DNA from 2 places in the Lacticaseibacillus boliensis genome. Region 1 is predicted to be linked to the other one. Evidence: a T-box and tRNA genes for the amino acid it is inferred to sense, from the RefSeq annotation. Region 1 holds a T-box; the other holds one or more tRNA genes.
What was found. The T-box of region 1 lies ahead of leuS (leucine--tRNA ligase). A T-box ahead of a tRNA ligase gene usually reads a tRNA of that ligase, here a tRNA-Leu.

Region 1 (8,323 bases):
CCTGCTGGAGTCGCTTTCGCCCGCACCCGTCAGCTTATTGGTCTACTACCAACGACACACTGACGCTGCCGGACAGTGATTGTCTGAGACTCATACTACTGTGCTGTCAGCTGCGCACGTTCCGTGGTGGTAACAGCCCGATAACTTCCTGCAGGCAAGTCAGCCGGCAACCGCAAGTCACCCATGGCGACGCGCTGCAAGGTGATGACCTCAACCCCGACAGCATGAAACATCCGCTTCACCTGGTGGAACTTGCCTTCGTGGATGGTGATGGCTGCGGTCTTGGGATCGCGCAAGGTGACCTCGGCCGGTGCGCTGGTAAAATCTTTGAACACTACGCCGGCTTCGAGCTGGGCCATCATATCAGGCGTCAGTTCAGCATCCAAGCTGGCCACGTAAGTCTTAGCGACATGTCGGCTGGGCGCCAACAGTGCGTGACCCAAGGCACCGTCAGTCGTCAGTAGCAACAAACCAGTCGTGTCCTTGTCTAGGCGACCCACGGGAAATAATCCGGGACGCCGGTCGTCAGGCGCGATCAGATCGAGTACCGTTTTGGCGTTGGCATCTGTCGTTGCGGTAATCACGCCGGCCGGCTTGTTCATGATGTACAGCACATCGAGCTCGCCGCTAATGCGTTTGCCGGCGACAACAACTGTTGCGTCTTCTGCCAGGGCGTAACTGGGATCGCGAATAGTGGCACCATCGACGGTCACCTTTTTGTTTCTGATCAATTGCTTCACTTCTGAACGGGTGCCCACCTGCAGATGAGCGAGATATTTATCTAAACGCATGTTTTTCACCTAATGTGTAGCCGCCGGCGGATGCCTGCGACGCGTGAGCCGACCACAAAGTCTGCCAAGCGGGTCTTCAACACGGCATAGCCGTAGACCGCGACCCCAGCCGGCAAAGAAAGCACCAGCATAATAATTGCAAAAAGCGCACGCTGTGGCGAGACGACCAGGCTGAGTGCCATGATGATCGTCCGCACAACGATGAACATCAACAGCGAAAACGCCGTGATCCCCGCCAGCCGCCGCATGGTCTGTCTGGCCTTGTAGTGGTATCGGACACGCAACGAGCGCATCATCAACACACACGTCACCAGCATCCCCGCCATTGACGCCAAGGTCGGGCCATATACATTGAAAAAGTAGATCAGCGGCCACTGCAAGGTAAACTTCAAGGCAAATCCCACCAGCATCTCACCGATCGCCAGTTTGTTATGAAACAGACCTTGTAATAGCGTCGCCAACACCGTGAACAACCCCAACAAAATCGCCAGCAGACTCGACAATTCAAGCATCCGGATCCCAAGCTGGTCGTAACCGTAAAAGACAACGTAAAGCGGCGTCGCGATCGCGGCCATCCCGATCGCAGCCGGGATCATCACCATATAAAACAATTGTAAGGTGCTCGTGATCTGTGCGGCAACTTCCTTGCGATCGCCGCGTGTCGCCGCAGCAGCGAGCAACGGCAACGCCGTCACCGCCATGGCAACCGCCAGGCTGACCACGATCATGATCAGCTTGTTGGCGTTACCGGCAAACAACGCGTAGATCTCATCCAGACGTTGTTTGGACACGAGAAAGCGGAACTGCATCATCGGGTTGAACGTGTACTGATCGATAATGTAATACAGATTGATTGCAGAATCCAAAACGATGAACGGTACCGCTTGTTTGAAGATGTCGATCAGGATCTGGCCGACAGAGATCTTGATTTGATCACTGCTACCTTGGGCCAACTCTGAGAAACGTTGCCGCTGGCTAATGAGATAAAACACCAATAACCCGAGGCCAAATACCGCTCCGACAAACGCCGCAAACGTCGATTGGGCGACGGCGCCCACCACGTCATGGTTGCCCAGCCGCATGATGATGAACGTCATCAACAACATATACACGATGCGCGCGACCTGTTCGATGAATTGGCTGATCGCACTAGGCGCCATCTCATTGTAGCCTTGGAAGAACCCACGCAAGATCGACAGCAACGGGATCAACAACAGCGGCCACGACAACGAGCGGAAGATGCGCGTCAACGCCACATCGTGAACCGCCAAGATCGGGGCAAACAGCCACAACACCGCCCACGACAAGACGCCCATCACCGCCATCAATAGCACACCCGAACGAAACAGGCGCAACCCCGTCCGGTATTCATTCATCGCGTTGTAATGCGCGACCTGTTTGGAAATCGCACTGGGGATCCCGGCCGTTCCAATGATCAAAAAGACGCTGTAGATCTGATAGCCTTTGGTGAATAACGCATTGGCGGTCAAAAACGCCGCCCCCATCCAGATCCGCCATGGCACGATGTAGATCGCCCCTAAGATCCGGGAGAAAATACTGCCGGCGGTCATCCAAGCCGAGCCGCGCAACATTTGTTCTTTGGCCGAGCGCTGTGGGCGCTTCGCCTGTGTTTGTTTATCCATATTTTTCCGCGCCGCTCCAATCAATGCACTATCTTTCCTATTTTAATTGAAAGTGCCGCGGCTTTCAACGCACGCCGGCGACTTGTCATGTCAAACCAAAAAACCCGTTGCCATGATAGCAACGGGTTTAGGCATTCAATTAACGAACGACGATGTTCACGATCTTCTTTGGCACAACGATTTCTTTGACAATCGTCTTGCCAGCGATAAACTTCTTGACGTTATCGACCTGCTTGGCCGCCGCCTTGATCGTGTCGACATCGGTGTCAACATCAACGGTGATGTGGCCACGCAGCTTGCCGTTGACCTGAACCATCAACTGGTACGTTTCGGTGACCAGCTTGGATTCATCAACAGTCGGCCATAGTTCGTAGGTCAGGCTGTGGTCGTGGCCGAGCTTGCTCCAGATTTCTTCCATCAAGTGTGGTGCGATCGGGGCGAGCATCTTAACGAGGCCTTCGACATATTCATAAGGTAGCACGTCAACTTTTTGCGCGTCGTTGATGAAGACCATCATCTGCGAGATCGCCGTGTTGAAGTGCAGATCTTCGAAATCTTCGGTGACCTTCTTGACGGTTTCGTTATAAACCTTGTCGAGCTTGCCGTCATTGAAGGTGGTGATGTGATCGCGCATCTTGCCTTCGTCATCGATGAAAGTGCGATAGACCCGATCGAGGAACTTACGGGCACCAGCCAACCCGGTCGTACTCCAAGCGATCCCGGCGTCCAGCGGGCCCATAAACATCTCGTACAGCCGCAAGGTGTCGGCACCGTATTGCTCGACGACATCGTCTGGGTTGACGACATTGCCTTTGGACTTGGACATCTTTTCGTGATTGTCGCCGAGGATCATCCCTTGGTTATACAACTTCTGGAAGGGTTCCTTGTTCGGGATCGCGCCAATGTCGTATAAGAACAGGTTCCAGAACCGGGCATACAACAGGTGTAACACGGCATGTTCCGCACCGCCAATATACAGGTCGACCGGCAACCATTCTTTGAGCTTGTCGTAATCAGCCAAGGCTTCCTTGTTGTGTGGGTCAACAAAGCGCAGGAAGTACCAAGAAGAACCAGCCCACTGCGGCATGGTGTTGGTTTCCCGCTTACCTTTGCGCCCATTTTCGTCAACCACATTAACCCAATCGTCAAGGTTGGCCAACGGGGATTCCCCGGTACCACTCGGCTTAATGTCGGCTTCTTCAGGCAACATCAGTGGCAGCTGGTCTTCTGGTACCAGTGTGGTTTCGCCGTCTTCCCAGTGGATGACTGGGATCGGTTCGCCCCAATAACGCTGACGGGAGAAAACCCAGTCGCGCAGCTTGTAGTTCACGTGCTTTTCGCCAACGCCTTTGTCTTCCAGCCAGGCGATCGCCCGGTCGATGGCATCAGCCTTGTTCAACCCATCCAAAAAGCCGGAGTTGATGTGCACACCGTCGCCGGTGTAAGCCGCATCTGCGATGTCGCCGCCTTCGATGACTGGCGTGATCTTCAGCCCAAACTTCTTGGCGAACGCGTAGTCACGATCATCATGGGCAGGCACCGCCATGATGGCCCCGGTACCATAGCTGGCCAAAACGTAATCGGAGATCCAGATCGGAAGCTTTTCACCGTTGATCGGGTTGATGGCATAAGCGCCTGTCCACACCCCGGTCTTATCTTTGTTCAGATCCGTGCGTTCCAGGTCAGACTTGTGTTCGATCGCCGCCTTGTATTCTGCGACCGCCGTCTTTTGTTCCGGTGTCGTGATGGCATCGACCAAGTCATGTTCCGGTGCCATGACGGTGTAAGTCGCCCCGAACAAGGTGTCTGGGCGCGTCGTGAACACGTCGAAGGTCTTATCGGAATCGGCGATCTTGAAGGTCACCTGGGCCCCGACCGAACGGCCGATCCAGTTGCGTTGCATCTGCTTGATGTTTTCCGGCCAATCAAGATCGTCGAGGTCTTCCAACAGGCGATCTGCATAGGCGGTGATCTTCAACATCCACTGGCGCATTGGCTTGCGAACAACGGGGAAACCACCACGTTCGGTCTTGCCGTCGATAACTTCTTCGTTGGCAACCACGGTACCCAGATCCGGGCTCCAGTTAACGGGGATCTCAGCTTCGTAAGCTAAACCGTGCTTGTACAGTTGCTCGAAGATCCATTGCGTCCACTTATAGTAATTCGGGTCGGTCGTAGAAAGTTCACGATTCCAGTCGTAGGAAAAGCCCAAACTATTGATCTGGCGCTTGAAGTTTTCGATGTTTTTCTTCGTGAATTCCCGTGGGTTATGACCGGTATTCAAGGCATACTGTTCCGCAGGCAAGCCGAAAGCATCCCAGCCCATCGGATGCAACACGTTAAAGCCTTGCATCCGCTTCATCCGCGCAGTAATGTCTGTCGCGGTATAGCCTTCTGGATGCCCAACATGCAACCCTTGACCTGAAGGATAAGGGAACATGTCCAGCGCGTAAAAATTCTTCTTATCAGGATCAGTTGTTGTGTTGAACTCATTGTGTTCAGCCCAATACCTTTGCCACTTCTTTTCGATCGCCTTGTGATCGTATGCCATCAATATTGCCTCCTAAGATTGGTCAAACGAACGGTGCGTATGAGGATACAAAAAGCCGCCCTATTAATTAGGACGGCTTTCACCGCGGTACCACCTAAGTTCTGCTGACGCAGCGCTTAATTTGGATAACGGGTCTGCCGGTAGTCGCTACTGAATTCACGTCTACAACGCAAAGGTGAGTTCATCTTCTGCCCGTCAGGCTCGCAGTGGCCGCCTGATCCCTGCTGTCCCGCAGCCGGATTACTAGTCCTTTGTTCGTTTGATATTGGGTCAATGATAGCAAACTCTTAACCGACAAACAAGCCTTTGCCGCCAAAACTATGCTACGATTGAACGAAACGACCCGCTTTTCTTGAAAAAAGGAGTTCCTTATGACACGCTCAAAAACCCCACTTCTCATCACCTTATGTGCGTGGCTGGCGGCCTCCCCGCTAGTGCTTGCAGTCTATCAGCACGCAACCTGGCTACCGACTCTCGACAACCCGATCATCACCGTGGTTACCAGTGCCCGTAGCCCCTGGCTGGATCAGGTGATGCTTGGCATCACCAGCCTGGGCAATCCCGCCACCGTCACGGGAATGACGATCATCATCATGTTGTGGCTAAGCTGGCGACGGGCGTATTGGCCGGCGTTGTTCGTCGGTATCAATGTCAGTGCTTTGAATCTGCTTAACCATCTGCTCAAGACCTGGCTGCAGCGCCCACGCCCTTTTATCGCGGACCCGGCCATCCACCCACTCACGACCGCCGGCGGCTTCTCGTTTCCTAGCGGCCACGCCACTGCCGCCATGGCACTGGGTGGCAGTCTCATCATCTTGGCAATCATCACACAACATGGCAGTCGCCGCTTGATGGCGGTGTTGCTACTGACGCTCATCATCATCGCCATCGGCCTGTCGCGCATCTATGTGCGCGTCCACTACCCCACAGACGTTATGGCTGGTTACTTGATCGCATTGGGCGGGTTGCAATTAATTTGGTGGCTGATGTCGCCAAGACTCGTGCCTCACGGCTAAAAAGGCGCCTTGCGACGAATTCGCAAGGCGCCTTTGTTGTCGTCATTAATCTGCATCCACCATGACTTGATCGCGGTCAAAGGCATTGACGACCAGCGCCAGGGCCACCACGACCACCGTGCCCCAAAAGATGCCGTGCAACCCTGCATACAAGATCTTTTGTAGCGCCGGCACCAACGCCACCGGTAGCGTCTTGGCCTTTTGCGGATCGATCAGCTGATTGAGCATAGCCATGCTCAAGTGGTGATTGCTGGCAACACCGTTGACCATCTGCAGGTTCAAAATAACCCCAAACACCGCTACCATCAGCGTCTGACCCAGCGTTCGAGACAGCGTGTTGAAGCTGGTCGCAACGCCGACCGTGTCTTTAGACACCACGGCTTGAGCGCGAACGGTGGTGGTGGTGATGATCGTCCCAAAACCAAACCCCAAGCCGCAGGCAACGACCAAAAAGGCCCAATACGGCGTAGTTTGTGGCACCAGTGCCAACACCAGGCTGCCGACCAGCAAGACGGCCAGCGCCAGGTTGATGATGCGTTTAGGCGTTGTCATCACCAGCAGGCGTCCGGCGACAAACGAGCCGACGATCCACATCAGCGAACTCGGGGTGATGGCAAAACCACCCCACGCCGCAGATTTGCCCAACACGCCTTGCACCCACATTGGCATATAGGTTTCATAGCCGATGACAAAACCAGAAACCAACGCCGCCACGACATTGGTGACCACAAACGCGCGATTAGCAAACAAGTGCAGATCGATGATCGGGTCTTGGGCCTTGCGCTCTTGGCGCACGAATTGCCACAAAGCGATCGCAGCGGCCACTAAAAAGGCGAGCAATTTGAGGCCCCCGTGTGGCGTCGCCAACGCCTGAAAACCTAACAGCAACAAGAGCAACCCAACGACGAGCCAGAACGTTTCCCAGTAGTCGACCGGCGTTTTTTGCGGCTGATAGTCTTCTTGTAACGCCACCCAAACGATGAGCATCGTGACGATTCCGATCGGGACGTTGATGAAGTAGATCCAATGCCACGACAATTGTTGAACGATAAAGCCCCCAAGAAGCGGCGCCACCAGCGCTGCGATCCCCCAGGCTGACCCGTTGAAGCCAAGAACTTTGGCGCGTTGTTCAAAGGGATAAATGTCTGCAATAATTGTGAAGGTTACCGGCATGATGGCACCGGCCCCGATGCCTTGAAGCGCGCGCATCACGATCAACACCGGCATCGATTGTGCCAGCCCCGACAGCAACGACCCACAGACAAAAACCGCCAAGCCCACTTCAAACACCGGCTTGCGCCCGATGCGATCGGCCAACTTGCCAAACACCGGCGTCGCCATGGCGTTAGTCAGCAGGTAGATGGACACGATCCAATTCATCAGCTCGACGCCGTGCAGTTCTGAAACGATCGTCGGTAGTGCAGTCGCCACGATCGTCCCTTCGACCGCCGTCATAAATGTCGCGATGAACAGCGCGACGGTAACAGCGGCAACATTCGTTGATTTCTTCTTCATAGGCCTCCCTTTTCCATTAAAAAAGCGTTCACCAACCTCGCGGTGGGTGAACGCCTCTTTTCTCGTTTAATCTAAGTACTTGGCCAGCGCCTCGACTTTATCGAGGTGTTCCCAAGGCAGATCAACATCTGTACGTCCAAAATGACCATAAGCAGCCGTCTTCTTATAGATCGGCCGACGCAGGTCAAGCATTTTGATAATTCCGGCAGGCCGCAAATCGAAATTCTCGCGGATTGCCTGCTGGATCACGTCTTCGGCAATCTTGTTGGTGCCAAAGCAGTTAACAGAAACAGAAACCGGTTGGGCAACCCCAATCGCATAGGCCAGCTGCACTTCTAACTTATCAGCCAAACCAGCCGCAACGGCGTTTTTAGCGATGTAGCGGGCCGCATACGAAGCCGAGCGGTCGACTTTCGTAGCGTCTTTGCCGGAGAAGCAACCGCCGCCATGACGAGCGAACCCACCATAAGTATCGACAATGATCTTACGCCCAGTCAAACCGGAATCGGCTTGCGGGCCACCAAGAACGAAGCGCCCGGTTGGGTTGACGTAGATCTTGGTCTTGTCATCCAACAAGTCAGCCGGGATCACCGCACGGATCACCTGATCTTCGACGTCTTTACGGATCTGCTCGAGCGACACATCAGGGTCGTGTTGTGTCGACACCACAACGGTATCGACACGAACCGGCTTTTCATCATCATCGTATTCGACAGTGACTTGAGCCTTCGCGTCGGGACGCAAGTAGCTGATCGTCCCTTCTTTGCGCAACGCCGCGATTTTTTGCATCAAGTGGTGCGACAAAAG
Region 2 (21,734 bases), on a different contig from region 1:
CTGGCCGAAAAAGCGGTGCAAGAGTTGCGCGCAGAAACTGGCGATGACAGTTATCAGTTCATTGCCGTGCGTCTGCCATACGGCGAACAGGCCGATGAAGCCGACGCGATGGCCGCCATTGCGTTCATGCACGCGGACAAAACCGTGCGGGTCAACATTCAACAAAGCGTCGATGCGATGGTAGCGGCGGTGGAAGCCAACGACCTGATCGTGTCAGACTTTAACAAAGGCAACATTAAAGCACGGGCCCGGATGATCGCCCAGTATGCGATCGCTGGGGCCAACGCCGGCGTTGTTGTCGGCACCGACCATGCTGCAGAAGCCGTCACCGGCTTTTACACCAAGTTTGGTGACGGTGGCGCCGACGTCACGCCGCTTTGGCGGTTGAACAAGCGCCAAGGCGCGGCAATGTTGAAGGCGCTTGGCGCGCCGGCTCACTTGTATGAAAAAGCACCGACAGCCGATCTGGAAGAAGACCGGCCGGCCTTGCCAGATGAGGAAGCGCTCGGGGTCAGCTATCGCGACATCGATGATTACTTAGAAGGCAAGCAGGTCAGCGACCATGCCGCCCAAACGATCGAAGGCTGGTACCAGCGCTCTCAGCACAAACGTCATCTTCCGATAACTATTTTTGATGATTTTTGGAAATAGGCGCGGCAAAACGCTTGCGTCCCGTACTGGTGTTCAGGTATACTAAACTTGTCACATAAGGGAGTAACTAGCGGTTCAGCCGCGGCAACATCACCAACAAGTTGATAGCTGGTGTTGCCTTAATTAGTGAGACTTATGAACTGCAGCCGCAGTCCGTGGGTCTCTTTTTTTACCCAGGCGGACGCAACCACTAAGGAGGAATTGATATGACCGAACGACCAGCATACGCGCAATCAGCCCAAACCGTTGTTGAACAGCTCCACACCGATACCCAAACCGGGTTGTCTGTGCAAGAGGCCAAGACACGCCTTGAGCAAAATGGCCCTAACAGCCTGGCCAAAGGCGAGAAAAAAACGCTACTTCAGCGCTTCTTGGATCAGTTCAAAGATTTCATGATCATTGTGCTGCTGGTGGCGGCTTTGATCGCCGGGTTCATCGTCCATGAATGGGCAGACGCCGGGATCATTTTGGCCGTGGTGATCTTAAACGCGATCTTCGGGGTGTTTCAAGAAAGCAAGGCTGAAGAAGCCATCGATGCCTTGGCGGAGATGGCCACGCCAGATGCGCATGTCCGACGTGGCGGCCAGGTGGTGACGATTCCCAGTTCTGAACTGGTTGTCGGCGACATCGTCTTGGTCGAAGCCGGGGATGTCGTACCGGCCGATATGCGCTTGATCGAATCCGCCAACTTGAAGATCGAAGAATCCGCCTTGACCGGCGAATCGGTGCCGGTGGAAAAAACTGCTGAAACCTTGTCCGGCGATCACATCGGGATCGGCGACCGCACGAACATGGCGTTCATGAACGCCAACATCACATACGGCCGCGGCGTTGGGGTCGTGGTCGCCATCGGGATGGTGACTGAAGTGGGTCGCATTGCCGGCATGATCAACGCCGCAGAAGAAACGACGACGCCGCTTCAAGCCAACTTGAGTCAGCTCGGGAAAACCTTGACCATCATGATCTTGATCATTGCGGCAATCGTTTTTGGCGTTGGGATCTGGCGTCACGCCGCGAGCCTGCCGGAAATGTTTTTGACCGCGATTTCGCTGGCGGTGGCCGCGATTCCTGAAGGCTTGCCGGCGATCGTGACGATCATCTTGGCGCTGGGGACCCAGAAGATGGCCAAGCGCCGGGCGCTGGTCCGCAAGCTGCCGGCGGTGGAAACTTTGGGCTCGACGGAAATCATCGCATCGGATAAAACCGGGACGCTGACGCAGAACAAGATGACCGTCGAAAAAGTTTATTATGACGGCCAGCTGCACGACGCGGCCGATGGCATTGCCGGCGGTAACCCGCTGATGACGGTGATGAATTTTGCCAACGATACCAAGATCCAAGAAGACGGCACGCTGTTAGGGGACCCAACGGAAACCGCGCTGGTCGCCTATGGCAAGAAGCAGCAGTACGATCTGGCCGCAGAGCTGGCCAAATGGCCGCGGGTGGCGGAAGTACCGTTTGATTCCGAGCGTAAGCTGATGACGACCATTCACCAGCTTGCCGACGGGCGTTTCTTGGTTGCTACCAAAGGCGCGCCGGATCAATTGATCAAACGCGCGACCAAGTTGGCGTTTGGTGAGCGCCAACAAGACCTCACCGAAGCCGACCGCCAAGAACTTTTGACGGTCAACAAAGGCATGGCGACTCAGGCACTGCGGGTGCTGGGCATGGCGTTTAAGTATCTCGACACCTTGCCGGTGACGGTCGATTCCGACACTGTCGAACACGATCTGGTGTTTGCCGGGCTGGTCGGGATGATCGATCCGGAACGGCCTGAAGTAGCCGATGCGGTGGCGGCGGCCAAAGACGCCGGCATCCGGCCGATGATGATCACCGGGGACCACCAAGACACCGCCGAAGCCATCGCGGCGCGGCTGGGTATCATCGAACCCGGCGACGACGAAGCGGTAATCACCGGTGCGCAGCTCGACGAACAAAGCGATGATGAATTCGATCGCAATGTCGACAAGTACGCGGTTTACGCCCGTGTTGCGCCGGAACACAAAGTCCGGATCGTCAATGCTTGGCAAAAACGTGGCAAGGTCGTCGCGATGACTGGCGACGGCGTCAACGACGCGCCAGCCCTGAAAGCTGCTGACATCGGGATCGGGATGGGCATCACCGGGACGGAAGTGTCTAAAGGCGCTTCAGACATGGTCTTGGCCGATGATAACTTTTCCACGATCGTCACAGCCGTCGAAGAAGGCCGTAAGGTGTTCTCCAACATCCAAAAGAGTATCCAGTATCTGCTGTCGGCCAACTTGGGCGAAGTGTTGACCTTGTTCATGATGACGATGCTGGGCTGGGATATCCTTGCACCGGTGCACATCTTGTGGATCAACCTGGTGACAGATACGTTCCCAGCCATCGCGTTAGGGGTCGAACCGACTGAACCTGGGATCATGAAGCAGAAACCGCGCGGCCGGAAGTCGAACTTCTTCTCCGGTGGCGTCGGCCAAGCAGTGATCTGGCAAGGGCTACTAGAAGGCCTGTTGACGATAGGGGTTTACTATATCGGGATCACCTGGCCGATCCACACCGCCAATGCGGCGATGCACGCGGATGCCTTGACAATGGCTTATGTCACCTTGGGCTTGATCCAACTCTTCCATGCGTTTAATGTGAAGTCGATCCACCAAAGTCTGTTCACGGTAGGCCTGTTCCGCAACAAGGCGTTCAACCTGGCGATCTTGGTATCGTTTCTGTTGCTGGCCCTCACCATCTTGGTACCGGGCTTCAACGGTCTGTTCCATGTGACGACGTTGGCTTGGCAACAATGGGCGGTCGTCATCGGCGCTGGGGTGTCAATCATCATCATCGTCGAAGTCGTGAAGTTCTTCCAACGTTTGCGTCACCGTTAAGCACAATCATCAGGCGTCGGGCACTCCTTTTATTAAAGGGGCGTCCGGCGCCTTTTGCGTTGCGCGTAGCCAGGCCTGGGTTTCTGGGGTAAAATAGAAGAAGCGGAGGAATTATTTATGAATAAAAATCAACAGAAGTTTGCACGTTATGCACAATTGATCAACCAAGTCGTCACCGACACAGAAGCGGAACAAGATAAGATGAGTCCGAAATTCGAAGAACTCAAAAAAGCCCTGCTGGACGGCAGCATGGCAGATTTTGATGGCGCCGACTATACGGCAATCAAGACGCTGTTTGCTGACGGGACGACGCATTATCAACAGATGCTGACGCAACTGCAAAAGGTGAAGGTTCCCGCGAAGCTGATGGGCAACCACAAGCTGTTGACGGCGGCGTTTTCTGATTTTGTCGATGGCTGCACGGCGATGGTCGCTAGCCTTCATGACAACCCATCTGCGTTTGACGAGGAAGCCTTTTCTGAAGCGGAAGCTGATCAGGATGTGGCCACGACGCGGTTGATGAAATACATTCAAAAGATTTCATTGATGGCATAGTCGGGAGGGTAGATTCATGAAACGAATGCTCGCACTCATTGCGGCGTTAGTGGTGTTTCTTGGTGCGGCATTCGTCGTGACCGGCAAACCCCAGTCAGCTAAGAAGGTGGCCACGCCGACTGTCGGGATCTTGCAGTTGACCACCCATCCGGCGCTCGACGCGATCCATCACGGCATCATCGCCGGGATGAAGCAAAACGGGTACACCGTTGGCAAAAATGTCAAAGTCGATTTTCAAAACGCGGAAGGCGATCAAAGCAACCTGAAGACGATGTCTGAACGGTTCGCTGATGAAAACGCGGCGGTGATGGTCGGTATCGCGACCCCAGCCGCCCAAGCGCTGGCGGATGTGACCAAAAAGACCCCGATCATCCTCGGGGCGATCACCGATCCCAAAGGCGCCAAGCTGGTGCAGTCAAATACGCATCCCGGCGGTAACATCACCGGGGTTTCCGATCAGGCGCCGATCCAGTCGCAACTGGCGCTGATTCACCGCTTGATGCCCCAGGCCAAGACCCTGGGGGTGATTTCGACATCCAGTGATGACTCTGCCCAGACGCAGGCGAAAATGGTAGGGGAGCTGGCGCCAAAAGCCGGCTTTACAGTTAAACAGTTCACCATCAGCTCGACCAACGACTTGAACCAAGTCGCCGGCGAGATGGTGACGCAGGTGGACGCCATTTTTGTGCCCACGGATAACACCATCGCCAGCGCGATGCAGACGCTGGTCCAAGTCGCCAACACCAAGCAGATCCCGGTGTTTCCGACCGTCGACACCATGGTCAAACAAGGCGGTGTGGCCACGATCGGGTTAGACCAGTATGAACTCGGGGTGCAAACCGGCCGGATGGTTGCCAATGTGTTGTCTGGCAAATCGCAGCCGGCCACGACGCCGATCCATTTTGAGAAAACTGGGAAGCTGATCTTGAACCTGAAGCAAGCCAAGCTGCTTGGCATCACGGTGCCAGACAGCGTGATCCAAGAGGCACAAAAAAATGGGGAGGTGATTCGATGAGTTTAGGGGTATCTGCGATCGGCCAAGGGCTATTGTATAGTCTGGTGGGGATCGGGTTGTTTTTGACCTTCCGGATCTTAGATTTTCCGGATATGACCGTCGAAGGCACCTTCCCGTTTGGCGCGGCGGTGGCGGTAGCGGCGATCGCGCACGGTTTTTCACCGCTGGTGGCGACCTTGTTTGCCTTGCTGGCGGGGATGCTGTCAGGTTTAATCACCGGGCTGTTGACGACCAAAGGGCACATTCCGGTGCTGTTGGCCGGGATCTTGGTGATGACCGGGCTGTTTTCAATCAACTTGCGGGTGATGGGGCGGGCGAACCTGAGCCTGTTGAATCAACCGAATCTGTTCGGCGCTAAGTGGTTGCAAGACATGCCGCCATATTTTGACTCGGTTATCATCGGCGGCATCGTCGCGATCGTGGTCGTGACCTTGTTGATCTTGTTTTTGAACACGCAAATCGGGCAGGCCTTTATCGCTGCCGGCGACAATCCTGACATGGCGCGGAGTCTGGGCATCGATCCAGACCGCCAGATGCTGTTGGGGCTGGTCGTCGGCAACGGCCTGATCGGCTTGGCCGGCGGCTTGCTCGCGCAAAATAACGGCTACGCTGATGTCAACATGGGCATCGGGGTCATCGTTATCGGCCTGGCCGCCATCATCATCGGCGAAGTCGTGTTTGGCGAATTGACGCTGAGCCAGCGGCTGGTGGCGGTGGTGTTAGGTAGCATTTTGTACCGCTTCGTCTTGTTGGTCGTGTTGAAGCTCGGCTTCAACGCCAACGATCTCAAGGTAATTTCCGCGGTCGTGCTGGCGCTTGCAATTACGGTACCGCAGATCGATCATCGCCTGCGGATCCGCCGGACATTGAAAAAAGGGGTGGTGTCACATGACTGACGCGCAGTTAAGCTTACACAACGTCGCGGTGAATGTTGCCGTTGATACAGACGTCAAGCCGCTGCTACAAGACATCAACCTGACGCTTGCACCAGGCGATTACGTCTGTGTTTTGGGGACTAACGGCGCAGGTAAGTCCACGCTATTTAACGCCGTCACCGGCGATATCCCGCTGGCCAGTGGGACGATCACACTTGCCGGCCAAGACATCAGCCGCCAGAAACCGGAAAAGCGCGCGCGGTTGATCGCTCGGGTCTTCCAGGATCCGAAGATGGGCACCGCTCCGCGAATGACGGTGGCAGAAAACCTCGCCCTCGCTTCTCGCCGTGGGCAACGTTTGACGCTAGGCTCAAGACGCTTGCGCCAGCAGCTGCCGCATTTTGCGGCGTTGGCCGCGCAAACCGGCAACGGCCTGGAAAAGGCCCTCAACAAGCCGACAGAGCAGCTTTCTGGCGGCCAGCGGCAGGCGCTTAGTCTGTTGATGGCGACCCTGTTGCGGCCGGAGCTCTTGTTGCTGGATGAACACACCGCGGCGTTGGATCCCAAAACTAGCGACGCGATCATGGCAGTGACAGACAAACTGGTCACGCGCGAAAAATTGACCTGCATGATGATCACACACCATCTCGGGGATGCCTTACAATATGGCAATCGCCTGGTGATCTTGTCGGCCGGCCGGATTGTCGCGGATTATGACGCGGCGGCCAAGGCCGAACTGACGCGCGAAGACCTACTGACGTATTTTGGCTAAACGCACAACAATTAAGACAAGCAAATAGAGATGTGCGCGACTTGATGAATTCGGAGTCGTGCACATCTCTTTTAGAAAGGAATCTATGACAGATCAAGAACTACAAGCACTGGTCGAGCAGGTCTCTTTGGCCGGCTTCAAGCTGCCGTTCCTCAATATCGCGCGGTTTAACGCCCGGCTGAAGACGACTGGTGGCCGATTCCACCTGCAAGACCAGCATCTCGACTTTAATCCGCACTTATTTGCCGCGATTTCGGCTGAACAACAGATCGCGATCATCAAACACGAGCTGTGTCACTATCATCTCTACCGTGCCCAGCGCGGCTATCAGCACAAAGACGCCGATTTTAAGCAACTGTTGGGCCGGGTCGGTGGGTCGCGCTTTGCACCGGCCTTGCCCAAACCCGCCAAGCACCGCTATCAGTGCCAGCGATGCGGACAGCTGTTTTTGCGACAACGCCGGATCAATATCACTCGGTTTACTTGTGGTCGCTGTGGCGGACAGTTACGCTTGATTTAAGGACTTGGTGAGCGTGAGTTGTTGCGGCAAAAAGCCCAGCGCTTCATAGAAGCGGCGGGCGCCGGTATCCGCGCCTAAGACGTTCAGCTGGAGAAATTCACAATCGTGGTCTTGGCCCCATTGAAAAGCCTTGGCCATCAAAGCCGTCGCAAACCCGTGGCGGCGCCAGGTGGCGTCGATAAACAAATCGATGCAATAAGCGAAGCGGTGATAGACGACCTCGGGTTCGTTGCTGGTCGCGGCGACAACCGCCAACGAAAAACCGACGAGTTGTTGGGCTTCTTCAACCACCCAGATCGCGGCATTGGGTTCTTGCAAATAGTCGTGAAAATAGGCCGTTGCCGGCTGGTCGAGCGGTTTGATCACATCCGGGGCGAGGGCGGCCATTTCCGCGGTGAGTTGAGTGTACAAGGCCGCGATGGCCGCGGTATCTTTAGTGGTGGCGAGGCGAATCATCATGATCACTCCTTTGTGAGTGAATTATAACATGTTTTTCCAAAAAACAGTTGACGCCAGCGGGCTCAGACCGTATACTATTTCTTGTGCTTGATTGAGATATGCGGGTATGGCGGAATTGGTAGACGCGCAAGATTAAGGATCTTGTGGGCGTTTTAGCCCGTGGAAGTTCGAGTCTTCTTACCCGCATCGAGAATCAATTAATAACAATAATCCCTCGGCTGAAAAGCTGAGGGATTTTTTTATGTTTGTGAAGAGGTGAAAATATTGAACAAACGACAGCTAGGCGGGCACATTGCTGCCAGTATGACCATTTTGATCTGGGGGACGACGTTTGTATCAACGAAGCTCTTGCTGGTCAGCTTCTCGCCGGTGACGATCTTGCTGACGCGCTTCGTGCTTGGCTATGCGGCGTTGTGGCTCTGCCGGCCGAAAAGGCTGCACCTGGCGCGGCCGCGGCAAGAATGGTGGTTTGTGGCCGCCGGCTTGTCTGGCATCACGGTGTATTATCTGCTGGAAAATATCGCCTTGACGCAAACGACCGCGAGCCACGTCGGGGTCATCGTCACGATTTCACCTTTTTTCACAGCGTTGTTGGCGACCCTGTTCTTGAAGTCCAAGCGCCCGAGTCTGTGGTTTTATCTGGGGTTTGTCGTTGCCATCAGCGGGGTGATGTTGATCAGCAATCCTGGGTCTGGGCATGGCGGGCTGTTAGGCGACGCGCTGGCAGCGTTGGCGGCGTTGGCCTGGGCGGTGTATTCAATCTTGACCACCAAGATCGGAGAGATCGCCACGGACGTGGTTGTGGCGACACGGCACGTGTTCTTTTACGGGCTGGTGTTTATGGTGCCGCTGGCATTGGGGGTTGGCGTCGACCTCAAGTTAGCGACGTTGTTACAACCGGTCAACCTGGGCAACTTCTTGTATCTGGGGTTAGGCGCGTGTGCGCTGTGTTTTGTCACGTGGAATATCGCGGTGAAGCGCCTGGGTACGGTGAGAAGCAGCGTTTACATCTATCTGGTGCCGGTCGTGACCTTGTTGTTTTCCGCATGGATACTCCACGAGCCGCTGACGTGGTCGCTGCTTTGCGGTGCCGCGCTGACGCTGGTGGGGTTGTGGCTTTCGAGCAAATAACCAATCAAATAAGCGAAAAACCGATCGCGTGACATGATTTTGGTTAGTGTAAGCCGCAAACCCTTGTTGCGCTTACAATGATGATTTGATCAGGTTTTGCCGATTGCAACTTCCTTGACAAACGACTATGCCATCGGTCAATATATGAGTGGGGAAAACGTCAACAAGGAAGTGTGAGCTTATGAAGCAAATGGATCTTACAGGCCAAACGTTTGGACGCCTGACCGTTGTGGAATATGCTGGAGCCGCCAAAAACGGTAACGCGCGGTGGCTGTGTCGGTGTGCGTGTGGCAACACCACGGTCGTCGATGGGTATCGGTTGCGCAAAGGCACGACGACTAGCTGTGGGTGTTATCGGCGCGAATATATGCGCAAAGCGATCATGGAAAATCCCAAGACGCGCGCGCAGATGGGTCAGCGCGGCCAATTTCAACATAGCGAAGGGGTCAACCTCGCCGCGGTGACGAAGCTGCGTTCCACGAATCGTTCTGGGGTGATCGGGGTGTCGTTTGATCGCCAAACCGCCAAGTGGAATGCCAGGTTGTTTCTCAAAGGACGATTGGTCTTGAATAAGCAATTCATTGACTTCAAAGACGCCGTGGCAGCACGGCACGAAGCTGAAAAAAAATATCTTGCGCCGATCATTCAACGTGTCCATGAAGGTGAAGTTGACCCGAATCGCCCGTCGACAGACTGATCGTCGCGACTGGAGGAAATACATGACGCGCAAAAGCTCCGCATACACAATCAGCATTCTGGGGATTCTCGGGGCGTTGATTATTATGCAAGCCTATATTCCGATGATCGGCTACATCCGGATCTTTCCCGCCTGGCCGGCGATCTCGACGATTCATCTGACGGTTATTTTAGGTGGGGTGTTGCTTGGTGTCCGCGGTGGGGCCGGTTTAGGTGCCTTGTGGGGTGTCATCAGCCTGATCAAAGCTTACACCGACGCGACTGATCCCGTGACGATCTTGTTGTTCCGCAATCCGCTGATCGCGATCTTGCCACGGATCATGGTCGGGATCGTGGCGGCCTTGATCTTTAACCACATCGCCAAGTCCCACCAACGCGATGTGATTGCGACCATCAAAATGGTTTGTGCCGGCGTCGCCGGGGCGTTGACTAACACGAGTTTGGTGATTGCCTTGACCTGGGTCTTCTTCGCCCATAACGCTAACGCGGTGGTAGCCGGTGCTGACGCCAGCAACCTCGGCTGGCTGTTGATCGCAGCGCTTGCCATCAACGCCGTTGCCGAAGCGACGATGGCAGGGATCATTGTCCCGTTGCTCGGGCAGGTGCTCATGCGCTTCAAACGCTAACGTGAACATTGAAAAAAGCCGTGCGCAAAGTGCGCACGGCTTTTGTTTTTTGGGTTATGGCATCTTGGCGACGGCTTTTTGTAAGGCTTGGGCGTCTGCGGTGACGGATTGCAGGTTGGCCTGCACGATATCGGCTTGTTGACTCAAGGAGCTATCGTATTGATTGAGCTGAGTCAAGGCGTCTTCAATGCTGTCTTTATCGCTTGCGTTTGCGGCGACGTTGTTGAAGAATTCATCTTCGGCGCTGGTCAGTTCTTTGTAATAGGCGTCAAATGTCTTGTGGTCGAGCTTGGCCAGCCGCAACGTCGTCAAGACTTGATGGACCTCGGCCTTGGGCAGGTCCGGGCTGTTTTGGTTGGCAATCTTGGTCAGACGGTTGGTGGCGGCTTCTAATTCGTTTTGCGCTTTTTCCAGCTTCTGGTAGGCGTTTTCGCGCTTGGTGATCAACTCGCTGACGGCGCCGGTGTTTTGAAAATCGGTGTTGGCGTTGGCGCCATAAGCCTGTGTGAAGGTGGCCGGGAAGTCGCCGACCTGAGTGTTGATGGTCTGAATGGCACGACTTTCAGCGGCCACTTGGGCGATCACCGTGGTGCTGTTATCTTTGAGCTGGCTCTTTTGATCAAAACGCGGCGTGCAGGCGCTCAACAGCAGCGCCAAGCCGAGCAAAGGAATCCACAGCTTCTTCATAAGTTGGCCTCCGAAAGTAAGATTTACATTCATCCTAGCGTAAACTTTGTTGAATTGCTAGCGTCACCCGTTATCGCCAAATCGCTCGAGCGTCTTTCTTGATGCCGTCTTGACAGCATGTTAAACTTAATTTGTACTTTTTTGAATGGTGTGGTTGTTAGGTTCCTGAACTTCTTCCACTTAGACCAAACAGAAAAATGCAATATTATGATTCGCGCAACATGCGCAAGGAGGATTGTTCTCATGGAACATGGTACAGTTAAGTGGTTCAACGCTGAAAAAGGTTACGGTTTTATCACTCGCGAAGACGGTTCTGACGTTTTCGTCCACTTTTCCGCCATTCAAGGCGATGGCTACAAGACGCTTGAAGAAGGCCAAGGTGTGACCTTCGAAGTTGAACAAAGCGATCGTGGCCCGCAAGCCGTTAACGTCAATAAAGACTAATATAAGCTTTGTGAGCAACCGAAAAGCTGCGCGTGGTCAACCCCAGGCGTGGCTTTTTTAGTCTGGCGAAGATTGATTAAAAATCGTTAACAACGCGGTATCGCAAGTTGGGACATGGTATCATAAAATATGGAGGTGACTGTGTTGGATGATACGCAATTGATTGAATTAGCAGCGTTGGTTTTGCAACAGCGCGACGGCAGCGCCAAGGTGTTAGAGTCGGTCATGCACATTCCCACGGCGGCAATCTTGGCCAACCAGGCGGCCTTGTTGCCTAAACAGCGTGAACAGCTGCGCTACTTATTCACAGACTATGAATGGATGCTGGCCCAGAAACTCGCGGTGATGCAGACGACGACGCCTGAAGCCGGGAGTTTGGCCGAGCGCTACCAGACCGCCAAAATGCTGATCGCCAAGGAATGGTTGAAGAGCCCGAACCTCACTACCAGCTACGTCAAGCAACCGCGCGGCGGCGATGAGGTCAGCGTGCACCTGCAACTGCGGCAAGACTACGGCGTGCACGGGCTGGTCGATATCCTCGATTTTGTGGTGCCAACCAAGGTGGCTAAACAGCTGCAAACCGAACAGTTAGACCTATTGACCTGGGCGCAAGATCAACTTGACGCGCCTAAAAAGTGAGGGATTGAATGGCGCGACGGCGCAAAGGACATCGTAAACCACGACTGCCGGCAGTGATCTGGGTACTGTTGCTCGTGTTGACCGTGAGTGTGTTGGTGGTGAGCTGCCAACGCCTGGCCGCCCAAACCGGCCGTGAAGAGACCCAATCTTCTGAGGCCCAATCGAGCAAGCAGGCGTTCATCCAGCGCCTGGCCCCTTATGCCCAAGAGTTGCAAACCACATATGGCATCTTGCCTAGCATCACCTTGGCGCAAGCAATCTTGGAGTCTAACTGGGGCCAAAGTAGCTTGGCGGTCGATTACCACAATTTGTTTGGCATCAAGTCCAACGACCCCAAGGCCAGTCAGGTGATGACGACCAAAGAGTATGTGAACGGCAAGTGGGAGACGGTCAACGCCCGGTTTGCGGTGTATCCCAGCGACCAGGCGTCGATGAAGGCCCACGCGTTGTTGTTCGTGAACGGGACGCGCTGGAATGCCGCGCAATACCGCGATGTCGTGGCCGCCAAGACCTATCAAGAAGCGGCTAAGGCGCTACAAACCGATGGCTATGCGACCGATCCTGATTACCCGAGCAAGCTGATCGCACTGATCAAAACCTGGCATTTGGATCGTTACGATACAACAAACAATTAATGTTCGTAAAACCCGAATAATCGGGTTTTTTATTTGCACTGTGGAAATATGCGGATTACAGGGCTGACTGTGCGTGCCTAATGCGGTTAAACCCAAACAAACGACCCGAACAAAAGCACGAAAAAGGCACACGATTATCGGTTATCCGGTTGTTCAAGTGCGTTTTTTGTGTTAAAATTTGTGAAATTTGACGAATAAAAAAAGGATGTGGATACTGGTGAAATTACTTGAAGACCGGATCAAAAAGGATGGTCAGGTGCTCGGGACAGAAGTACTGAAGGTGGATAATTTTTTGAACCACCAAATCGATCCCGATTTGATGACAGCGTTAGGTAACGAGTTTCACGCGCAGTTTGCAGACACCAAGATCACCAAGATCCTCACGGTCGAAAGCTCAGGGATCGCCCCTGCGTTAGCGACGGGGATGGCGTTTCACGTTCCGGTCGTGTTCGCGCGTAAGCACAAGTCGTTGACATTGAAAGACGACCTGTTTACCGCAGAGGTTTACTCTTTCACCAAGAAAACTGCCAACCAGATCGCGATTGCCCAGAAGTTCTTACACGCCGATGATACCGTGTTGATCATTGATGACTTTTTGGCTAATGGGCAGGCGGTCGAAGGCTTGATCGATATCATTGGCCAGGCGAACGCGACGCTGGCTGGTGTCGGGATCGTGATCGAAAAGAGTTTCCAAAAAGGCCGCAAGTTGCTCGATGAGCGTCACATCAAGACGGTTTCGCTGGCGCGGATCAGCCGTTTTGTGGACGGCCAAGTCGAATTCGAAAAGGAGGACTAATGAAGGCGCAAGACATCTCCGCTCCAAAAGCTGCGGTATTGGGGATCCAGCATCTGTTGGCGATGTATTCCGGGTCTGTGTTGGTTCCGATTTTGATTGGGGCATCGCTACACTTCACGAGCTCCCAGATGACCTATCTGGTTTCGATCGATATCTTCATGTGCGGCGTCGCGACGGCGTTGCAGATTTTTGCTAATAAGGTTTTTGGCATCGGGTTGCCGGTCGTGCTCGGTTGTGCCGTGCAGGCGGTCGCCCCGTTGATTTTGATCGGGCAAAAGTTTGATTTTCAGACGATGTACGGCGCGATCATCGCCGCTGGGATCTTTGTCTTCTTGATTTCTGGCGTCTTTGCCAAGTTGCGCAAGCTGTTTCCGCCGTTGGTGACTGGCACGCTGATCACCGTGATCGGCTTGTCGCTGATTCCGGTGGCCTTCCAGAATCTTGGTGGCGGCAGCACGACGGCCAAAGACTTCGGATCGACGGCCAACTTGGCGGTCGGGACGTTCACCGTGTTGTTGATCTTGGCGTTTAACGTCTGGGGTCGCGGTTTCGTTCGTAGCATCGCCATTTTGATCGGGTTGATCGGTGGCACCGTCTTGGCTGGGTTCTTGGGCATGGTATCGTTTGCCCCGGTCGCCCAGGCCAGCTGGTTTCACGTGCCAACGCCGTTTTACTTTGGGGTGCCGCATTTTGAATGGAGCTCGATCGTCACGATGATTTTGATCTCGCTGGTATCGATGGTCGAATCCACCGGGGTGTTTTTCGCCTTGGGGGATGTCGTCGGCCGGCGGATCGAACAAGTTGATCTGAAAAAAGGCTACCGGGCTGAAGGCCTGGCGGTGTTGTTAGGCGGAATCTTCAATACCTTCCCATATACGACCTTCTCTCAAAACGTCGGGTTGGTGCAGTTGTCTGGCATCAAGACGCGCAAGCCCGTCATGTTTTCTGCGCTGTTTTTAATCTTGTTGGGGTTATTGCCTAAGATCGGCGCCTTGGCGACGATCATTCCCTCACCGGTGCTTGGCGGTGCCATGCTGGTGATGTTCGGCATGGTGGCGGTGCAAGGCATCCGGATGCTACAACAGGTTGATTTTCACAATGATAAGAACCTGCTGGTGGCGGCGATTTCGATCGGTTTGGGTTTGGGCGTCACGACCCAACCTGAGATCGTCCAGGCATTGCCGGCAACGTTGCAGTTGCTTTTTGGTTCCGGGATCTTGATGGCGAGTGTGTCAGCGGTATTGTTGAACTGGATCTTTAATTCCCACACGCCGCAACCGGAGCTTGAAACAGAAGATGGATTGAACGAAAAAGACGATGAATCATAATCGCAGAAAGAGGTCAGTTTATGCCTCAATTTATTAAACCTGGCGCGATCGTCGGTATTATCGGTGGCGGCGTGCGGGCCTATCATCTCGCATTGGCGGCCCGGCGGATGGGGATGCATACCATCGTGTTGGCCCCGGCCGATGGTGATATCGCGTTTGATGTTGCGGATATGCGGCTGATAGGGGATGCCAACGACGTCAAAGCGTTGCAACGGCTGGTCGATCTGGCGCAGATCATCACGTATGTCGATGAGAACGTCGACGGCACCACCTTGGCCAATATCGCTCGGCGCAGTCAGTTGCCTTCCGGTGTCGACATTTTGAGCGTCACCCAAGACCGGTATCTGGAAAAAGTGTACCTTGATGACCTGAACATGAATATCTTGCCTTACGCGCAGGTCGTCACGCCGAAAGATATCTCCGCGGCGGTGGAAACTGTGGGCTTTCCGTCGATCCTCAAGCCGATCCAAAAAGGCATCGGTGTCGACCAGCAGCTGCGTTTGACCCAGCCGGAAGACGTGCATCGGGCTGAACAGCTCCTGCAACAGCGCCCGTATGTCTTAGAAGCCTGGCTCGATCAGCCGATCGAATACTCGGTGCTGGTCGCCAAGGCCGGCGAGCATATCCAGGTGATGCCGGTGGTGGAGAATCGCTTCGAACATCATCAGCTGAAGGCGTCGGTAGTGCCAGCGACCGGCGGCATAGCGGTGCAAACCGAGATTCAGCGGATCGCGCGGGTGCTTGCTGACAAGCTCGACTACACTGGGGTGTTTGGTATCGAGTTGTTCATGACGCGCAGTTTGACGCTGTACGTCAAGCGCCTGTTCCCCGGTCCCCAGATCAACGGTCATGTGTTGACGGCAACGACAGGCATCTCGCCGTATTACCTGCACTTGCGCGCGCTGTTTGGCTGGCCGTTGCCGGAGGTACACCTTGTCCAAGGCGGGGCCTTGTTGCCACTGCGGCAAGATGATCGGGCAGCGGCAATGACCCAGATCCAGATCAAACCGGATTGGCAGTTCCGCTTCTATCCGGATACCGATGACACCGACGAGATCGGCGAAATCGCGGTGGTGGGGGATCGTGATGTGATCACGCAAACCATTAATGCCACAGATTATTTTCGCCTCTAACCTCTTGTGAACGTATTTAAACTTAGGTAACACGTTGAAAGCTTATTGTCTAACTCAAGGAGGAACGCTTACATGATCGACCGTTACAGCCGCCCGCAGATGGCGACAGTTTGGACCGAAGAGAACCGTTACAAAGCTTGGTTGGAAGTCGAAATCTTGGCTGCGGAAGCTTGGTCAACGCTAGGAGAGATTCCAGAAGCAGACGTCAAGGCGCTACGCCAAAACGCCAGCTTCACCGTTGATCGCATCCACGAGATTGAAGCCGTAACGCGGCACGATGTCGTGGCCTTCACTCGCACGGTTTCTGAATCTTTAGGAGACGAGAAGAAGTGGGTGCATTTTGGTCTGACATCGACTGATGTTGTCGATACCGCCCAAGGGTATGTGCTTAAGCAGGCCAATGCAATCTTGCGTCAAGATATCGAAGCATTGACTGGTGCGTTGGCGGCTCTGGCCAAGAAGTACAAACACACCGTCATGATGGGGCGGACCCACGGTGTCCATGCGGAACCGACGACGTTCGGGTTGGTCGTGGCCAACTGGTATTCAGAGATGAAGCGTGATCTGGCGCGCTTTGATGAAGCGGCCGATGAAGTGCAAGCCGGCAAGATCTCCGGTGCGGTCGGGACCTTCGCCAACACGCCGCCAGCAGTCGAAGCGTATGTCTGCGAACACCTCGGGATCCGGGCTCAAGAGATCTCCACGCAGGTATTGCCGCGAGACTTGCACGCTCGTTACATTCAGACGCTGGGCTTGATCGCGACTTCCGTTGAGCGGTTTGCCACCCAGGTGCGCCACATGCAGCGCACTGAAGTTCACGAAGTCGAAGAGCATTTCAACGCCGGGCAAAAAGGTTCCAGCGCGATGCCACACAAGCGCAACCCGATCGGTTCCGAGAATGTTTCTGGGTTGGCGCGGATCATCCGCGGTTACAGCATCCCGGCTTTGGAAGACGTCAACCTTTGGCATGAACGTGACATCTCGCATTCTTCTGCGGAGCGCATGATGTTGCCAGACGCCACCGGCCTGCTGGACTACATCTTGCATCGCTTCACGACGATTATCGAAAATCTCGACGTCTTCCCAGACGCCATGATTGCTAACATGAACAAGACTCACGGGTTGATCTTCAGCCAGCGGGTGATGCTCAAGCTGATCGAAACCGGGCTTTCGCGTGAAGCCGCCTATGATCTGGTGCAGCCCAAAACTGCCCAAGCGTGGGACGAGCACCGCGACTTCCGGCCGTTGCTTGAAGCCGATCCGAAGATCACTGAGCGTTTGAGCCAAGCCCAACTCGATGACGCCTTCGATTATCATTACCATCTGCGCCATGTCGATGAGATCTTTGATCGCATCGGGTTAGGCGACTAGCGACCTCTGGGTGCTTAATAGCGCTACCTGACGACCTTTTCAAGGTGTGGGGTAGCGCTATTTTTGTGGCTGAGCCTATACCAATTCTCAAAGTATGTCGGCAATGGTGGATAAACAAGCATCGGAAATGGTAGACCAATTATTATTTTATTTGCGACACTAGATGAAAAAGCTATATCTTTTCATCTTAAGATGCACGATTAAGCCTGATATTGTGATATTATTTACTATACAACAAATGTTGACACAAGTTTGGGGGACGATTCCGTGAATCGTAAAGTCAACAGAATTCTCTGGTTCGCTGGTTTTTGTGTGCTCTGCGTCGGCGTCTTCTTATTGATGAAGGTGCTGTATGACGTGAGCGGCTATTCCGGCGATGATTATTTATATCATTTTTTCTATCAAGGCGAATGGCCTCACCATCTGCGTGGCATCCATAACCTTTGGGATTTGCTGTTGTCGTTGCAAAACCACACGCGGATCTACAACGGTCGCTTCGTTGCGCACGCAGGGGTGATGACAGCGATGCAGTTTCCTAAAGCGGTGTTCAACGTTGCCAGCGCGGCGGTGTTTGTGCTGGTCGGGATCTTGATGAATCTGCATGTCTTTGGCAAAAAACGGATCCGGGTCGGCTTCTTGGCGTTGACCTATGCGCTGATGTGGGTTGGCTTGCCGGATTACGGCACCACGATCTTGTGGTTATCTGGGGCTTTCAACTATCTTTGGGTGGCGCTGATCTATCTCAGCTTTTTGTTACCGTATCGATTCAACTACCACGCCAAGCATCCGCGCTTGATGGTCGTTGGCATGTCGGTGTTAGGCTTTTTTGCCGGCGCCACCAACGAAAACGCCGCCCCGGTCACAGTGTTTATCGCTTTGGCCTTTACTTTGTTTGACTGGCAGAAGTCACAGCTTGGCTGGAAGTGGGCAGGCGGGATCGCCGCCGGGTTTGGCTATTACATCGTGTTGATTTCAGGGGTCAATCAGATCGCTGTGCGCGGCAAACAGTTTCAGATCGGTAAGCTGCTCGCTGAAACGGGGCAATATTCTGGCTGGCTGTTGTTGCTGGTAGCAGGGGTGCTCGTGTACCTCGGCTGGCAGCATCACACCTTCGGCCACCAGCTGTTATGGCGCCGGGATCGTGAGTATCTGGCCGGGTGTCTGTATGCGCTTGGCGCCATCTTGGGCATCGTGGCGCTGATCGTGTCGCCACAGATCCTCAGCCGGGTGTTTTTCGGGCCGAATCTGTATCTGATCATCGCGCTACTGTTGTTGGCGCAAGACCACGCACGCTTGCGAGCGGGTACCTGGATCAGCCGCCTGTTACCGGGGTTGTTGGCCCTGTGCCTTGGCGTTTATGCGATCCCAGGTTTTCAAGCGGCGGTGCAATCGAATTATCGGTCGTATCAGACTTGGGCTAATGGGGATGCGATCTGCCGCTATGACGCCAAACACGACATTAAACACGCCGCGGTTCCTGGCATGGCGCCGGTATACACCGACCGCAATCAGTATTGGCAATCGACGTATGTCGCCAATGGGAACCCGAAGAAACGCTGGTTCAACGCTTGGATGGCCGCTTATTACCACCTGGATACCGTCACGGTCGACAATTCACTGCCGCTCAAGCGTTATTCTGCCGTCGAGCACACCTGGGGCTGGCATCTCTATCAGGCGTTGGTGCGTGCTTATTCTCGCGGCCAGCATCTGATCAAAGGCCAGCGAGTTGCCGCGGCCACGCAGATGCGTACCGCTACGTTGCGCTATATCGATACCAGCGGCAAACAGGTCGGCACCGAGCCGATCTCCGGGAACATCGGCACGACGTTTGATATTTCACACGCTTCGGTTGCTGGCTATATCACCGCTTCTGGCAATCCTAAGGCGTACACGTTCACCGCGGCGGCTGACCAGTCGCTGGTGATTCATGTGGCCAAGCAGGCTAAGGCGTTGTTGGTTTTTCAAGCTGGTAAGCAAACCGTGGCGACAGAGCCGATCAGTGGCGCCGCCGGGCAAACTGTCGATATTCACCGCGCCGGGACCGCCGGCTATCGCACTTTGGGGAGTGCGCCGACGACATACCGGTTGACGGCTGCGGCCAACCAGCGGGTGGTGATTCCCGTGCAGGCCCAAAAACAAGGGATCACGATCAGCTATGTCGATGACGGTCACCGGGTCTATCGCGTCTATGAAGAAGTCGCTACTGGGCACAACATTCCGATCCGGGCGCCGTTTGGGTATCGCCTGTTGAAACCAACAACGCGCGTGATGCCGGCTTCGGGCTTGGCAACGCTCACGATCCCGGTCACGCGGGTGCACGGCTGGTTGCGGTTGAAAACCAGCGTGCCGTTTTGGGTCGTGATCGTGTTGTTGCTTCTGGCGCTTTGGGATCATGTGGCGGCATATCGCGTTTATCGCGGTTTGGTGAGGACTAAGGGAGTGTAAAGCATGTTAAGGACGCTGGAATTCTGGCTGTTTTGGACAGCCATCGCCTTGCTCGTCTTGGCGGTGGTCGTCGTGTGCGTGTATTTCTACCATTCACGCAAGCGCTCGAACAACTACCTCGGGAAAAAAGAACTCGAGTTGCGCTATTTCATCCAACCGACCGTTGATGCCGAGCAAAAGATCACCGGTTACGAATGTTTGTTGCGCCAGAAACAGCCTGATGGGAGCTGGCGCCTGCCGCAACAATTAGAGACCTTGCCGCTGCAACGGGTGATCTCGCTATTGGAGACGACGTTTCAGTCGTTGCCGCAAAAAGCCTATCAGTTATCGATCAATCTGGATTATTCCCAGATCATCAGCCCGGAGTTCGACTACTTCGTGCGCTGGGCGATCGCCAACATTGCCCCGATGAAGCTCGCGGTGGAGATGAAGCTGGATCCCAATACGCGCTATCCATACAAGCCGACGTTTTTGCGGCATATCCGTGGCGGGCAGACATACGGGATGAAGTTTGAAGTCGATAACGTTGGTTCTGAAAGTGCGGATATGAAAAGTATCGGCTGGATGGTCGGGGTGATCGACACGCTCAAATGTTCGATGCGGGCCTTTCGCAAAACCAACCCAAACGAATGGCTGGATCTTAACTTGCAGTCTTGGCGACAGTTTGCCGAGCATCAACATATGCAGCTGGTGTTGACCGGCATTGAAGATGAACAAGACGAGGCTTTGGCCGAACAGCTCAACATCGGGTTACGCCAAGGGTATCATTTTGGCCGGCCGAGCGATCCGGTGGTGCACAAGGAGGTGGCGAAGATGGCCAAACAAAATTCAACTGAGCAGCAGCTTTATACCGACGCCTATTATGAGCACGGGCATTGGTTATTGAAGCTTCGCCAGACACTGGTAGCCATCTTGGGTTGGCTCTGCGTGTTCGTGCCGATGGTGATTACCGCCGTGAGTTATTACGGCGTCAAAACCGGTAAGATCAAGCCGTTTTGGCATTATGGCGAAGGCATCTTTGAGATCCGCTTTATCGGGGTGATCTTGCTGTTTCTGGCGGCGGTGGCGCTGATCTTCACCGTTTCAATGACGATCATCCAGGTGCGCAAGCGCGATCGGCTGGTGGAACAGTGGCCGACGTTTGACCCGATCAGCCAAAAAGAGCGTGAAACCGAACTGGAACAGTTCATGGATGAACGTTTTGGGCCGGCCAGCTTTCGTGAAAATGTCAAAACTTATCACGTGACGCCTGACAAAAACCTCGACACCGACGAGTTTCAACACCTGTTTGATAAGCAGCGAAAGGAGCGCCAGTCATGATCGACCACCTGTTTGAAAGCACGACTTGGGGCACGGTGGCGACCGCGGCGTTGTTGGTGTTGTGCCTGTATCCGATCATCGGCTCGTTCTTCTGGTTCTTCGGGTCGCTGAGCTATCGCTGGTTGCGGCCAAACACCGAAGATAACGACTGGCAGCAGTTGCCGGTCGCCAAGCAACCGCTAGTGACGATCATGATCCCGGCCCACAACGAAGAAATCATGATCGAATCCACGATCAGGTATTTATTTACCGCGCTCAATTACACGAATTACGAGATTTTGGTGATGAACGACGGCTCGACCGACGACACCGAAGCCATTGTGACGCGGCTGCAACACGAGTTTCCAAGGTTGCGGCTGATCACGATCGAAAAGAATAAGGGTAAGGCGCACGCGTTCAACATCGGGATGTATTTTGCTAAAGGCGAATATATCCTTAGCAACGATGCCGACACCGTTCCTGAGCCCGACGCCTTGATGAAGTACATGAACTACTTCATTCACGACCGAGATATCAACACCAGTGCGGTGACAGCCAACATGGATGTTCAAAATCGCACCAAGCTGATCTGCAAGTCGCAAACCGTTGAGTTTTCAAGCATCGTGGGGGTCATCAAGCGCAGCCAAGCGGCGGTGAACGATTCGATGTACGCTTATTCCGGCGCCAACACGATGTATCGCAAGAGCTTTCTGGTGTCTGTTGGCGGCTTCCGTCAAAACCGCGCGACAGAAGACATCTCGATCGCCTGGGATCACCAGATGATCGGGGCGGTACC

Region 2: it has a tRNA-Leu gene. The T-box ahead of leuS (leucine--tRNA ligase) is inferred to sense a tRNA for this amino acid. The anticodon was not compared.

What each region holds. Positions count from the first base shown of each region.
Region 1 is NZ_BAAIHN010000025.1:1,837-10,159, reverse strand. Features, by position in the region: gene ACYVRB_RS10290 (pseudouridine synthase) at 96-791, opposite strand; gene ACYVRB_RS10285 (putative polysaccharide biosynthesis protein) at 797-2,434, opposite strand; gene leuS (leucine--tRNA ligase) at 2,574-4,985, opposite strand; T-box leader at 5,051-5,246, opposite strand; gene ACYVRB_RS10275 (phosphatase PAP2 family protein) at 5,357-6,001, shown strand; gene ACYVRB_RS10270 (MDR family MFS transporter) at 6,047-7,516, opposite strand; gene metK (methionine adenosyltransferase) at 7,583-8,323, opposite strand, start outside.
Region 2 is NZ_BAAIHN010000004.1:3,997-25,730, forward strand. Features, by position in the region: gene nadE (ammonia-dependent NAD(+) synthetase) at 1-651, shown strand, start outside; gene ACYVRB_RS02730 (cation-translocating P-type ATPase) at 858-3,512, shown strand; gene ACYVRB_RS02735 (hypothetical protein) at 3,630-4,067, shown strand; gene trpX (tryptophan ABC transporter substrate-binding protein) at 4,084-5,082, shown strand; gene ACYVRB_RS02745 (ABC transporter permease) at 5,079-5,978, shown strand; gene ACYVRB_RS02750 (ABC transporter ATP-binding protein) at 5,971-6,729, shown strand; gene ACYVRB_RS02755 (SprT family protein) at 6,815-7,249, shown strand; gene ACYVRB_RS02760 (GNAT family N-acetyltransferase) at 7,235-7,708, opposite strand; tRNA gene ACYVRB_RS02765 (tRNA-Leu) at 7,809-7,894, shown strand; gene ACYVRB_RS02770 (DMT family transporter) at 7,973-8,839, shown strand; gene ACYVRB_RS02775 (alcohol dehydrogenase) at 9,021-9,536, shown strand; gene ACYVRB_RS02780 (ECF transporter S component) at 9,559-10,161, shown strand; gene ACYVRB_RS02785 (YkyA family protein) at 10,216-10,848, opposite strand; gene ACYVRB_RS02790 (cold-shock protein) at 11,092-11,292, shown strand; gene ACYVRB_RS02795 (hypothetical protein) at 11,437-11,931, shown strand; gene ACYVRB_RS02800 (glycoside hydrolase family 73 protein) at 11,940-12,566, shown strand; gene ACYVRB_RS02805 (xanthine phosphoribosyltransferase) at 12,784-13,362, shown strand; gene ACYVRB_RS02810 (nucleobase:cation symporter-2 family protein) at 13,362-14,690, shown strand; gene ACYVRB_RS02815 (ATP-grasp domain-containing protein) at 14,711-15,823, shown strand; gene purB (adenylosuccinate lyase) at 15,896-17,194, shown strand; gene ACYVRB_RS02825 (DUF6056 family protein) at 17,462-19,639, shown strand; gene ACYVRB_RS02830 (EAL domain-containing protein) at 19,643-20,959, shown strand; gene ACYVRB_RS02835 (glycosyltransferase family 2 protein) at 20,956-21,734, shown strand, end outside.